3 regions of the Pseudomonas sp. R2-7-07 genome follow, and region 1 is predicted to be linked to each of the others. Evidence: riboswitches for the same ligand, from Rfam matches in the RefSeq annotation. Region 1 holds a riboswitch; each other region holds the start of a gene.
What was found. Region 1 has a riboswitch for cobalamin ahead of C4J86_RS17240 (ABC transporter substrate-binding protein). Riboswitches for the same ligand answer to the same signal wherever they lie in the genome.
Positions count from the first base shown of each region.

Region 1 (3,890 bases):
CCACGGCCACGTGCTGCGCGATGGCGCGGCGCGACAAGTCGCCTAAACGCTTGTCGCCCAGGCGCACCTCACCGCTGGCCGGCGTACGCAACCCCGCGAGCAACTTGAGCAAGGTCGATTTGCCCGACCCGTTCGGCCCGACGATACCCAGGGTTTCACCCGCCGCAACTTCAAGGTGGATGTCGCACAGCAACTCGGCCTCGCGCACCTTGAAGCCGAGCCCACTGCAGCTCAACACACTCATCGCGCATTCCTCCGACCGATCAGGATCAGCGCAAACACCGGCGCGCCGACCAGTGCGGTGACCACCCCCACCGGAATCACCTGGCCTTTGATCAGGGTGCGCGACAGCACATCGGCGGCGATCAGGAACAACGCGCCGCCCAGGGCGCTGGCGGGCAGCAGGCGCGAGTGCCCGGTGCCCAGCATCAAGCGCATGGCATGGGGGATCACCAGCCCGACAAAACCGATGGAGCCGACAATCGACACCATCACCGCCGTCACCACCGCCGCGCAGCCCACCAGCGCGAATTGCACGCGCCGCACCGGGATGCCGAGGGCGGCCGCCGAATCTGTGCCGAAGGTAAACGCATCCAGGGCGCGACGGTGCCACAGGCACACCAGCAGCCCCACGACCGCCACCGGCACCGCCAGCCACACCGACGGCCAACGCACGCCGCTGAGGTTGCCGAGCAGCCAGAACATAATGCCCCGCGCCTGTTCGGAGCTGGCGGATTTGGTGATCAGGAACGCGGTGAGCGCATTGAACAGCTGGGAGCCTGCGATACCGGCGAGGATGATCTGCCCGGTGCCATTGGACGAGCCGCTGGCCCGCGCCAGCAGAATCACCAGGGCGAATGCGGCCATGGCGCCGACGAATGCGCCGGCCGGCAGCGAAATCAAACCGCCGCCCACCCCGATCAACGCGATCAGCACCGCACCGGTCGAGGCGCCGGCGCTGATGCCCAACAGATACGGATCGGCCAGCGGGTTGCGCAGCAACGATTGCAGGATCACCCCGCACGTTGCCAGGCCCGCACCGCAGGCGCCGGCCACCAGGGCACGGGTCAGGCGGTAGTTCCACACCACGCCTTCATCGATGGGGTCGAGTGCGTAGCCGGCCGCCCAGAGTTTGTTGGCGAGCACCTGGAGCACCACCTGCGGCGAGATGGCGGTTTCGCCGATGGCCACGCCGGCGAGCAGGGCGATCAGCAGCAGCGTGAGGGCGAGCAGGGTCCGTATCATTGCGCCAGGTCGTAGCCGTCGATGGCCGCAGCCAGTTGGTCAAGGCCGTCGAATGTGCGCAGGCTGGCCTGCAGCGCCAGGGCGTCGAGGATGATGATGCGGTTGTGTTTCACCGCGTCCATGTTGCGGGTCACGGGGTCGCTGCGCAGGAAGGCCAGCTTCTTTTCATGGTCGTCTGCGGGATAGCGGCGCCGGTCCATGCGTGCGATCACCAGGAAGGTGGGGTTGGCCTTGGCGAGGGTTTCCCAGCCGACGGCGGGCCATTCTTCATCGGACTGCACCACGTTGCGCAGGCCGAGGGTGTGCAGCATGAATTCGGGTACACCTTTATGGCCGGCCACGTAGGGGTCGCTGGCCATTTCGGCGCTGGAGAACCACACCAGCGCGCTGGCTTGCTTCAAGCCTTTGCGCTGCACAGTGGCAATGGACGTGGCCAGGCGCGCCTTGAGTTCATCGGTCAGTTGCTGGCCGCGCGCCTGCACGTCGAAGATCTCGGCCAATTGGCTGAGGCTCTTGTAGATCGTCTCGATGCGAAACGGCTGCAGCCGCGTGCCGTCGGCGCCCACCCGGTTGTCTTTGTCTTCGCAGTCGGAGGGCAGCAAGTAGGTCGGGATGTTCAGTTCCTGAAACTGCTCGCGGGTGCCCACCACGCCTTGGGGCCCGACCACCCATTCCAGCTCGGCGGCCACCAGTTGCGGGCGCTTGGCGATCACTGCTTCGAAGCTCGGTTCGTTATTGGCCAGGCGCTCGATGTGGTCGTTCTGTGCCTTGTACTGCGCCAATACATCGTTGAACCACAGCGAAGTGCCGACCACTTTGTCGCCCACGCCCAACGCATACAGCATCTCGGTGGCGGCCTGGCCGATGGTCACGCTACGCGCGGGCGCCTGCTGGAACGTGACGGGGCTGCCGCAGTTTTCCAGGGTCAGCGGGTAGTGGGTAGGCGCGGCGTGGGCCAGGGCGCAGCAACCCAGGCCGATGATCAGGGCCGTAACGCGTGGCAGCATGGGGCAATCTCCGTTTGAACCGTCGGTGAAGCAGGGCAGGTACGGTACGGAAATACACCCACGAACGCTGCCGGCCGGGCAGGGCAAGGATGGCCTTCCCGGACACCCCGCCGGTTAGTGAGTCACTGGGCCGGCAGGTCTCCTGACTGATGCGTCATCGCCCGGCTCCGGCCTTCCCGGACAACGTCCAGTGGCAGTGGGGAGCAGGCTCGGCACCTACAGTTGCGGGGGCAGTTTCGATTGACGTCGCGGGCGGCGTTTCGAATTCCCTATTAGTCCCGTGGGGGAACCGGCGGCGCTATGGTAGTTGATTCGGCCCACGAGAGGGAGGTGGAAGTGACGCCGGTTACAGGCGAATGTCCCCAGGCCCCCGGATCAGCGCTTCGATCCGCGTTCCCGTGGCGCGCTCTTCGTTGCTGAAGCCGTCGTAGTCGGCCAGGTTGCCGAAGCGGATGCCGGTCAATTGCTCGATCTGGATCACACTGCGCTGGTAGGTTCTGAGCGGGCCGAACACCAGGTCCAGTTGGCCCAGCTCGCGGCTCTGGTCGATCATATAGGCGCTGGCGGAAGGCTTGCCGTCGTCGCCGAGGTAGGCCACGACTTTCCAGAACGCCTTGGGGATTTTCACGCCCCGGTACAGGCGGTCGTCGTCGGCGAATACCGGGCCGGTAAATACGCTGGCACGGGCTTTCCAGCGCTGGGTGTTGTCGAGAATGTAGTCCTCCAGTTCCAGCCAGGTCTTCTGGTTGAAGCCGCTCATCTGCGGCGAGCAGTTGGTGAAATGGAAGGTGTCGCCGTTGGCGGTGTTCGCGTCGGCGCCCCAGTTGGGGTCTTGGCGCCGCACCAGGTGGCCACGGTCAAGGCCGTTGCCGGCGTAGAGGTCTTCGCCCACTTGGGCGTCGATGGGCAGGCGGCCGTCGTAGGCCCAGGTGTCGTTGCTGCGCACGATATCGACGTGCTTGGCGCCGTCGATGTTGACACCGACATACAGCGCCAGCCGTCGGGAACGCGACATGCTGATGGAAAAGTGCATGTAGTCCAGGCGGGGCTGGGCGTCGCTTGCCTGGGTCGGGTCCAGCGTGGGCCAGGGCACCGCGAAGCTGCCGAGAAAATCCTCGGCGTAGCCGCGCCGGTCTTGCAAGTCCTTGGCTGCGCTGACGCGTGGCGCGGCGGCCCTGGCTTCCAGCAGGGAGGGTGTGGGCGTGACCAAGGGGCGAAGGTCGGCAAGCCTTGGGCGGTAGGCCAGGTCGATTTTGACGTTACGTGCGGGCATGGAAGGCTTCCTGATGAGGATCGGATAAACACGACTGCAACATGATTTCATGACAATTTGGCCCAGGCGGCAGACTCCGGTCTATCCTGAAGTCGTTAACCGGACGTTCACCACACGCCAAAAAGGAGCCAGCTTATGTGTGTTCGCCAATCGCGCAACCCGATTTTCTGCCTGATCCCGCCGTACATGCTCGACCAGATTGCACGCCACGGCGATAAAGCCCAACGCGAGGTGGCGCTGCGTACGCGCGCCAAGGACAGCACGTTCCGCTCGTTGCGCATGGTCGCCGTACCCGCCAGAGGCCCCGCCCGCATGGCGCTGGTGGCGGGTGCCGAGAAACAGCGCTCGATCTACAGCGCCGACAA
Region 1 covers NZ_CP027759.1:3,765,646-3,769,535, reverse strand. The annotation lists gene C4J86_RS17250 (ABC transporter ATP-binding protein) at 1-244, opposite strand, end outside; gene C4J86_RS17245 (iron ABC transporter permease) at 241-1,245, opposite strand; gene C4J86_RS17240 (ABC transporter substrate-binding protein) at 1,242-2,252, opposite strand; cobalamin riboswitch at 2,367-2,561, opposite strand; gene C4J86_RS17235 (DNA/RNA non-specific endonuclease) at 2,599-3,525, opposite strand; gene C4J86_RS17230 (M4 family metallopeptidase) at 3,661-3,890, shown strand, end outside.

Region 2 (3,890 bases), 550 kb from region 1:
GCTGGATGGGGAGGGCGTGAGCAGCTGATGAGTAATATCTTTAATTGGTTTGTGTGGGTGTCGCGCTTTATTTTGAATGTTTCTTGTTGGAAGCTGGGCGCCTTGAATGTTGATGTGTCATTTATGAGGCTTAGTTCACGATGAGTGTATCTCGCGCCAAGTTTAATCCGGGTAATGTTTGCGCACATACGGATCAACCGCACAAGTTGCCCGAGTCCCAGCAAGCATTCTCAAGCGTTAACGCCCCTGCGCATGGAGATCGCTCCCAGCGCACCGATGATCCGTATTCCCGCGCAAGCTTCAATAAACCTGTGTGGTCGTTGAGCGATATGGCGCACCAGATCGATCGTAAGGGGCGTAGATTGAATGACAGTAATGGCGACCACACAGTGCAACTCTCTTATACGTTTAATGAAGTTGCAAAAAATGAAAGTAAGTTTAATGAAACACAAAAAAATCAGGCCCGACGCTCAATGCAGTCCTGGGCGGATGTTGCGAAGGTTACTTTTAAAGAAGATGCCATTGAATCCGAAGGCCGGTTACGGTTTGTCAACGACAAGGCGCCCACAGTCGCCGACGCTTTGTTCTCACATTATCAGGGCCGGGTGCGTGTGAACCCCGGCTATGCGGATAACCGTGCACCGCAGGTCAACGGCTTCGGGCGCCAAACGCTCACGCACGAGATCGGCCACATCCTGGGCGCCGCACATACAGGCGATTATGACGCTACTCGTGGCCCCGCCACCTACCACGCGCAGGCCGCCTATGCACAAGACAGTCGGGCCTACTCAGTCATGAGCTATTTTGACGTGAGCCATACTCATCAGGATTTCAAGGGGCAACACGCCTCCTCGCCATTGATGGCCGACATCGCCTGGGCTCAGAGGGTGTTTGGTGCCAACCATCAGACGCGCAATACAGATACTACCTACGGGTTCAACTCCAATACCCAGCGAGACGATCTGTCCTTGAATTCGTCTCGCGACGGTGCTGTGTTTTGCGTCTGGGACGGCGGCGGCAACGATACGTTGGACTTCTCTGGATATCATCAGGACCAGGTGATCAACCTGCGCGCCCAGTCTTTTTCCGATGTAGGAGGAATGAAGGGCAATGTCTCCATCGCCAAGGGCGTTACCCTGGAAAACGCCATCGGTGGTTCAGGTAAAGACGTGCTGATCGGAAATGACGCTGACAACCGCCTCACCGGCGGCGCCGGCGCGGACCACATGCGAGGAGGCGCGGGCAGCGATACGTTCATCTACCAGTATGCCAGTGATTCGACGTTATACGCCCCGGACCAGTTGATGGACTTTGTCAGTGGGCAGGACAGCATCGATATTTCCCCGCTGTTGCGCAGGCATGGCCTTGGCTCGCTGATTTTTGTCAGCCAGTTCACTGGGCGGGCAGGCGAGGTGGGCGTGGGTTACGATCCGCAGACGGACGAGTCATGGGTTGTACTCGACCTGACCGGCAACGGCGAAATTGATTTCTATCTCCAAAGCCACGGGCAGATACGGCATACCGACATTGTTGGCGATGTGCCTGTCAGCTTTCATCACGCGTGAACCCTGCCTCCCGGGTAGGGGACATTGACCGCCGACCCTGCACTGCGTAGCCTTGCTCGCTCGAGGTTCTTCGGCCCAGGCCGAAGCTAAGAAGGGAACGCGGTTCAAGCCGCGGCTGCCCCCGCAACTGTGAAGGGTTCTACTGACTGCCACGCCACTGCCGATCCGGCGGGAAGGCGCAGTCAGCGCCGGTCGCAAGACCCGCAAGCCCCAAGCCAGGAGACCTGCCTCGCAATCGATTTTTCAATTCAACCGGGCGGGGTGATCCGGTGACGAAATCCGCTGCTGCGCGCCGTCGCAGGGCCTATCGTCCCGTATGCCCGCCCCAAAGGGCATCCGATGAAAACACTGGCCAAACTCCCCGTCACCATCGTTACCGGTTTCCTCGGCTCGGGAAAGACCACCTTGCTGCGCCATATGCTCGACAACGCCCAGGGCCGTCGCATTGCGGTGATCGTCAATGAATTCGGCGAGCTGGGCATTGACGGGGACATCCTCAAGCAGTGCTCCATCGGTTGCACCGAAGAAGAAGCCAACGGCCGCGTGTACGAGCTGGCCAATGGCTGCCTGTGCTGCACCGTGCAGGAAGAGTTCTTCCCGGTGATGCGCGAACTGGTGGCCCGGCGTGGCGACCTCGACCATATCCTCATTGAAACCTCGGGCCTGGCCCTGCCCAAGCCGCTGGTCCAGGCCTTCCAATGGCCGGAAATCCGCAATGCCTGCACCGTGGACGCGGTGATCACCGTGGTCGACAGCCCGGCCGTGGCCGCTGGCACCTTCGCCGCGTTCCCGGACCAGGTCGACGCCCAGCGCAAGCTCGACCCGAACCTGGACCACGAATCGCCCCTGCACGAACTGTTCGCCGACCAACTGGCCAGTGCCGACCTGGTGATCCTCAACAAGGCCGACCTGATCAGCGCCGAAGACCTGGCCCGCGTGCGCCTGGAAGTGGCCGAGGAGTTGCCGCCGGCGGTGAAAGTCATCGAAGCCAGCAGCGGTCGCGTACCACTGGACGTGTTGATCGGTCTGGGTGCCGGCTCCGAGGAACATATCGACGCGCGCCATAGCCATCACGACCATCACCATGACGGTGAAGACGATCACGACCACGACGCGTTCGACTCCATCTCCATCGACCTGCCGCCAGCCGACGAAGCCCTGCTGCTTGACGCCCTGACGCAATTGGTGGTGCAGCACGGCATCCTGCGCGTCAAGGGCTTCGCCGCCATTCCGAACAAACCGATGCGCCTGTTGATCCAGGGCGTGGGCACACGTTTCGACAAGCATTTCGACCGTGCCTGGGGCGCCGATGAGGCACGTACCACGCGCCTGGTGCTGATCGGCCAGGCGCTTGACGCGGCAGGCCTTGAAGCGCAACTGCGCGCCGCCATCAGCGCCTGACCCATGCACCTGCTCAGGACCCAGCCCGGTGGCTTCGTCGCGGACGACAACATCGCCGACCTTGGGCAAACCCCCGCCGAGCTGGTGATCCTGTGCAGCGGCGATTCCAGCCTGGCGCTGCTTGCCGAGGCGGCCCGGCAGTTGCCCGAGGATTACCCCAGCCTGCGCCTGGCCAACCCGATGCAGGTGCAAAACCATGCCTCGGTCGACCTGTACGTCGATGAAGTGCTGCGCCACGCCAAGGTCATCCTGATTTCGCTGCATGGCGGCATCGGCTACTGGCGTTATGGCGTCGAGCGCCTGGTGGCGTTGGCGGAGCGCGGCGTCACGCTGATCCTGGTACCGGGGGATGATCGGCCAGACCCGGAGCTCAGCGGCTTGAGCACCGTGGAGGCGCCCGAGCGTGACCGGTTGTGGCAGTTCCTGCGCCAGGGTGGCCTGGGTAACGCGCTGGATTTCTATCGCTGCCTGGCCGCCGGCTATCTGGGGCGCGACTATGCCTGGGCAGAGCCGCAAAGCTTGCCGCGCACCTCGATCTACCACCCGCATACCGCCAACGCCCACCTGGCTGATTGGCAGGCGCAGTGGCAGGCTGATTTTCCGGTGGCGGCGGTGCTGTTCTACCGCTCGCATTTGCAGGCCGCCAATACCGGGTTTATCGATGTGTTCTGCCAGCGCCTGCAGGCGGCGGGCCTTAACCCCTTACCGATCGCAGTCGCCAGTTTGAAAGAGCCCGGTTGCCTGGCGGTGGTCGAAGACCTGTTGGATGAGGTGCAGGCGGCGGTGATCCTCAACACCACCGGCTTTGCTCAATCGAGCCCCGAAGCGCCGCATCTGCGCCCGTTTCGCCGCAATATCCCGGTGATCCAGGCGATCTGCGCCCAGGACAATCAGCCCGGCTGGCAGGCCAGCGAACAAGGCCTG
Region 2 covers NZ_CP027759.1:3,218,076-3,221,965, reverse strand. The annotation lists gene C4J86_RS14640 (M10 family metallopeptidase C-terminal domain-containing protein) at 141-1,565, shown strand; cobalamin riboswitch at 1,612-1,812, shown strand; gene cobW (cobalamin biosynthesis protein CobW) at 1,905-2,966, shown strand; gene cobN (cobaltochelatase subunit CobN) at 2,970-3,890, shown strand, end outside.
Region 2: linked by a shared signal. The riboswitch ahead of cobW (cobalamin biosynthesis protein CobW) and the one ahead of C4J86_RS17240 (ABC transporter substrate-binding protein) in region 1 are both predicted to bind cobalamin.

Region 3 (3,890 bases), 290 kb from region 1:
TACCGCGATGCGGCCGGTATCACCTTGCCGCGCACTACCCGCGAGTTGATCGTGATGCGTGCCCAGGACGTCAGCGAGCAGAACCTGCAAACCGGTGACCTGCTGTTTTTTGCCACCGGTGGTGGTTCGCGGGTGAGCCACGCCGGCATCTACGTGGGTGAGGGCCGTTTTGTGCACGCTCCGCAGACTGGCGGTACGGTGAAGCTGGATACGTTGTCGAAGGCGTATTGGCAGAATGCTTACCTGAGTGCCAAGCGCGTGTTGCCAGCAAACTTGGCGCGCAATCCCTGAGTCGAACACCGAACCAAATGTGGGAGGGGGCTTGCTCCCGATAGCAGTGGGTCAGGCGCAGATACTGTGACTGATACTCCGCTATCGGGGGCAAGCCCCCTCCCACATTGTTTTGTGGTGTGCTTGAGAGGGTCTACTTGACCGTAGACACCCGCCACACCCTATTCCCCACATCATCGGCCACCAGCAAATCCCCTTGCTGATCGATCACCACGCCCACCGGCCGGCCCATGGCGTTCTCATCTTTATCGAGGAACCCGGTCAGCACGTCCACCGGCTTGCCTTTCGGCTGCCCGCCCTCGAACGGCACGAAGATCACCTTATAGCCACTGTGCGGCTTGCGGTTCCAGGAACCATGCTGGCCGATGAACGCACCGTTGCTGAACTGCGCCGGGAGTGTGTTGCCCTGGGCGAATGTCAGCCCCAGCGAAGCGGTATGCGGGCCGACCGCATAGTCTGGCGCAATGGCTTTGGCGACCAGCTGCGGGTTCTGCGGGGTGACGCGCACATCCACATGCTGCCCGTAATAGCTGAACGGCCAGCCATAGAACGCGCCGTCCTTGACCGAGGTGATGTAATCCGGCACCAGGTCGCTGCCGATTTCATCGCGCTCGTTCACCGCCGTCCACAATTTGCCGCTCTGCGGCTCCCACGCCATGCCGTTGGGGTTGCGCAGGCCGGAGGCGAAAATACGATGCTGGCCCGTGGCGCGGTCCACTTCCCAGATCGCCGCCCGGCCTTCTTCGGCTTCCAGGCCATTCTCGCCGACGTTGCTGTTGGAGCCGACGCTGACATACAGCTTGCTGCCGTCCTGGCTGGCGATCACGTTTTTGGTCCAGTGATGGTTGAGGCTGCCACCCGGCAAATCGACGACTTTGGTGCCGGCCGCCTTGATCGCGGTCTCCCCAGGTTGATAGGGGAAACGCAGCAACTTATCCGAGTCCGCCACGTACAGGTCATTGCCGACCAGAGCCATGCCGAAGGGCGAGTTGAGGTTTTCCAGGAACACCGTGCGGGTTTCGGCGACGCCGTCGTGATCGGCGTCGCGCAGCAGGGTGATGCGGTTCGGGCTCGGCACGCCTGCGCCCGCGCGGCCCATGACTTTCTCCATGACCCAGCCGCGCACGCCTTTGGCGTCATCGGGCTTGGGCGGTGCATTGGTCTCGGCCACCAGGATGTCGCCGTTGGGCAGCACGTAGAGCCAGCGCGGATGCTCCAGGCCCTCGGCGAATGCAGCCACCTGGGTGCCAGCAGCGGCCGTTGGCTTGGCGCCGCCTGGCCAACCGACAGCCGGCGCGATGTTCACGGTGGGGATCAGCGTCTTGTTCGGTTCCGGCAACCTGGGCGAGGGCCCGGTGCCGTCGGCTACCTGCAGGGTAGAGCTTTCTCCGCAGGCGGCGAGGGTGCCGGCGAGCATGATCAGTAGGGCGAGTCTGGTTTTGTGCATGGTGTTCTCCTGAATACCTGTAAGGGTAGAGAAGCACATCACCTTGATGGTTCAAGTACAGGGCCAGCTTTAATTGACGCTCCACCCCCAACCCACTAACCTTCGCGGCTTGTTCCAGGTGCTCTGTGGCGCATGCGTCGACAGAGTGAAACAGGGAAGCCGGTGAGTGAGCGCACTTGTACACAGTGCCGCCGCAATTCCGGCGCTGCCCCCGCAACGGTAAATGAGTCAAGACGGCGCTATTGGCCACTGTATCGCAGGCGATATGGGAAGGCGCGCCGTTGGCATGTCCTGTCTTTTACAAAAGGCAGGGCGCCACTCATGAGCCCGGAGACCGGCCTGAAACATCCAACAGCATCACGGTGGGCGATGCTTGGCTGTCTGTTGTCTTTTTTCCTGCCCGCCGTTTTTGTCCAGCCCCAACGGAGAGCTGCCATGACCGATACCCCCGACCGCGACGAACGCCACCTGGCGCGCATGCTGCGCAAAAAAGCCGTGATCGATGAACGCATCGCCAACTCGCCCAATGAATGCGGTTTGCTGCTGGTGCTGACCGGCAACGGCAAGGGCAAAAGCAGTTCGGCCTTCGGCATGTTGGCCCGCGCCATGGGGCATGGCATGCAGTGCGGCGTGGTGCAGTTCATCAAGGGGCGCAACAGTACCGGCGAAGAGTTGTTTTTCCGCCGCTTCCCCGAGCAGGTCCGCTTTCACGTGATGGGCGAAGGCTTCACCTGGGAAACCCAGGATCGTCAGCGCGATATCGCCGCCGCCGAAGCGGCCTGGGCGGTGTCCCGGGCGATGCTCAATGACCCTTCCATCGGCCTGGTCGTGCTCGACGAACTGAACATCGCCCTCAAGCACGGCTACCTTGACCTCGACCAGGTGCTCAGCGACCTGCAGGCGCGCCCGCCGATGCAGCACGTGGTGGTCACCGGCCGTGGCGCCAAGCCTGAGCTGATCGAAATGGGCGATACCGTCACCGAAATGGGCATGCTCAAGCACGCGTTCCAGGCCGGTATCAAGGCACAGAAAGGCGTCGAACTTTGAATCAGCCCCGTCATTGCCCGGCCGTCTTGATCGCCGCACCGGCGTCCGGCCAGGGCAAAACCACCGTCACCGCCGCGTTGGCGCGTTTGCACCGCAACCTGGGGCGCAAGGTACGCGTATTCAAATGCGGGCCGGACTTCCTTGACCCGATGATTCACGAGCGCGCGAGCGGCGCGCCGGTGTATCAATTGGATATGTGGATGGTGGGCGAGCAGGAAAGTCGTCGTTTGTTGTGGGAAGCGGCCGGGGAGGCCGACCTGATCCTGATCGAAGGCGTGATGGGCCTGTTCGACGGTACCCCGTCCAGCGCCGACCTGGCGCGGCATTTCGGCGTGCCGGTGCTGGCAGTGATCGACGGCACGGCCATGGCGCAGACCTTTGGCGCCCTCGCGTTGGGCCTGGCGCGCTACCAGCCCGACCTGCCATTCGCCGGCGTGCTCGCCAACCGCGTCGGCACGCTGCGCCATGCGCAGTTGCTGGAAGGCAGCCTCACCGAAGGGTTGCGCTGGTACGGCGCGCTGTCGCGTGAAACCGGTATCGAATTGCCCAGCCGTCACCTGGGCCTGGTGCAAGCCAGCGAACTCAATGACCTCGACCTGCGTCTGGACGCCGCCGCCCAGGCGTTGGGCAGCAGTTGCGAAGTCGCCGTGCCGCCACCGGTGACATTTGCCGCGCCGCAGGTGATCACCGCCGAGCCGTTGCTCGCCGGGGTACGCATTGCGGTGGCCCGTGACGAAGCCTTCGCGTTTACCTACGGTGCCAGCCTCGACTTGTTGCGCGCGATGGGCGCCGAGTTGCGTTTCTTTTCGCCGATCCATGACGGCGCATTGCCTGAAGCCGACAGCCTCTATCTACCCGGCGGTTACCCGGAGCTGCATCACCGGGCCCTGTCGCAAAACACGCCGATGCTCGCCGCCATCCGCGCTCATCATGCAGCCGGCAAGCCCTTGCTCGCCGAATGCGGCGGCATGCTGTATCTGCTGGACTCGCTCACCGATGTCGACGGCAACCGCGCCGAACTGCTCGGCCTGTTGCAGGGCGACGCAGTGATGCAAAAGAAATTGGCGGCGCTGGCGCTGCAAAGCGTCGAACTGCCCGAAGGCAC
Region 3 covers NZ_CP027759.1:4,053,535-4,057,424, reverse strand. The annotation lists gene C4J86_RS18565 (C40 family peptidase) at 1-291, shown strand, start outside; gene C4J86_RS18560 (sorbosone dehydrogenase family protein) at 425-1,738, opposite strand; cobalamin riboswitch at 1,838-2,096, shown strand; gene cobO (cob(I)yrinic acid a,c-diamide adenosyltransferase) at 2,174-2,785, shown strand; gene C4J86_RS18550 (cobyrinate a,c-diamide synthase) at 2,782-3,890, shown strand, end outside.
Region 3: linked by a shared signal. The riboswitch ahead of cobO (cob(I)yrinic acid a,c-diamide adenosyltransferase) and the one ahead of C4J86_RS17240 (ABC transporter substrate-binding protein) in region 1 are both predicted to bind cobalamin.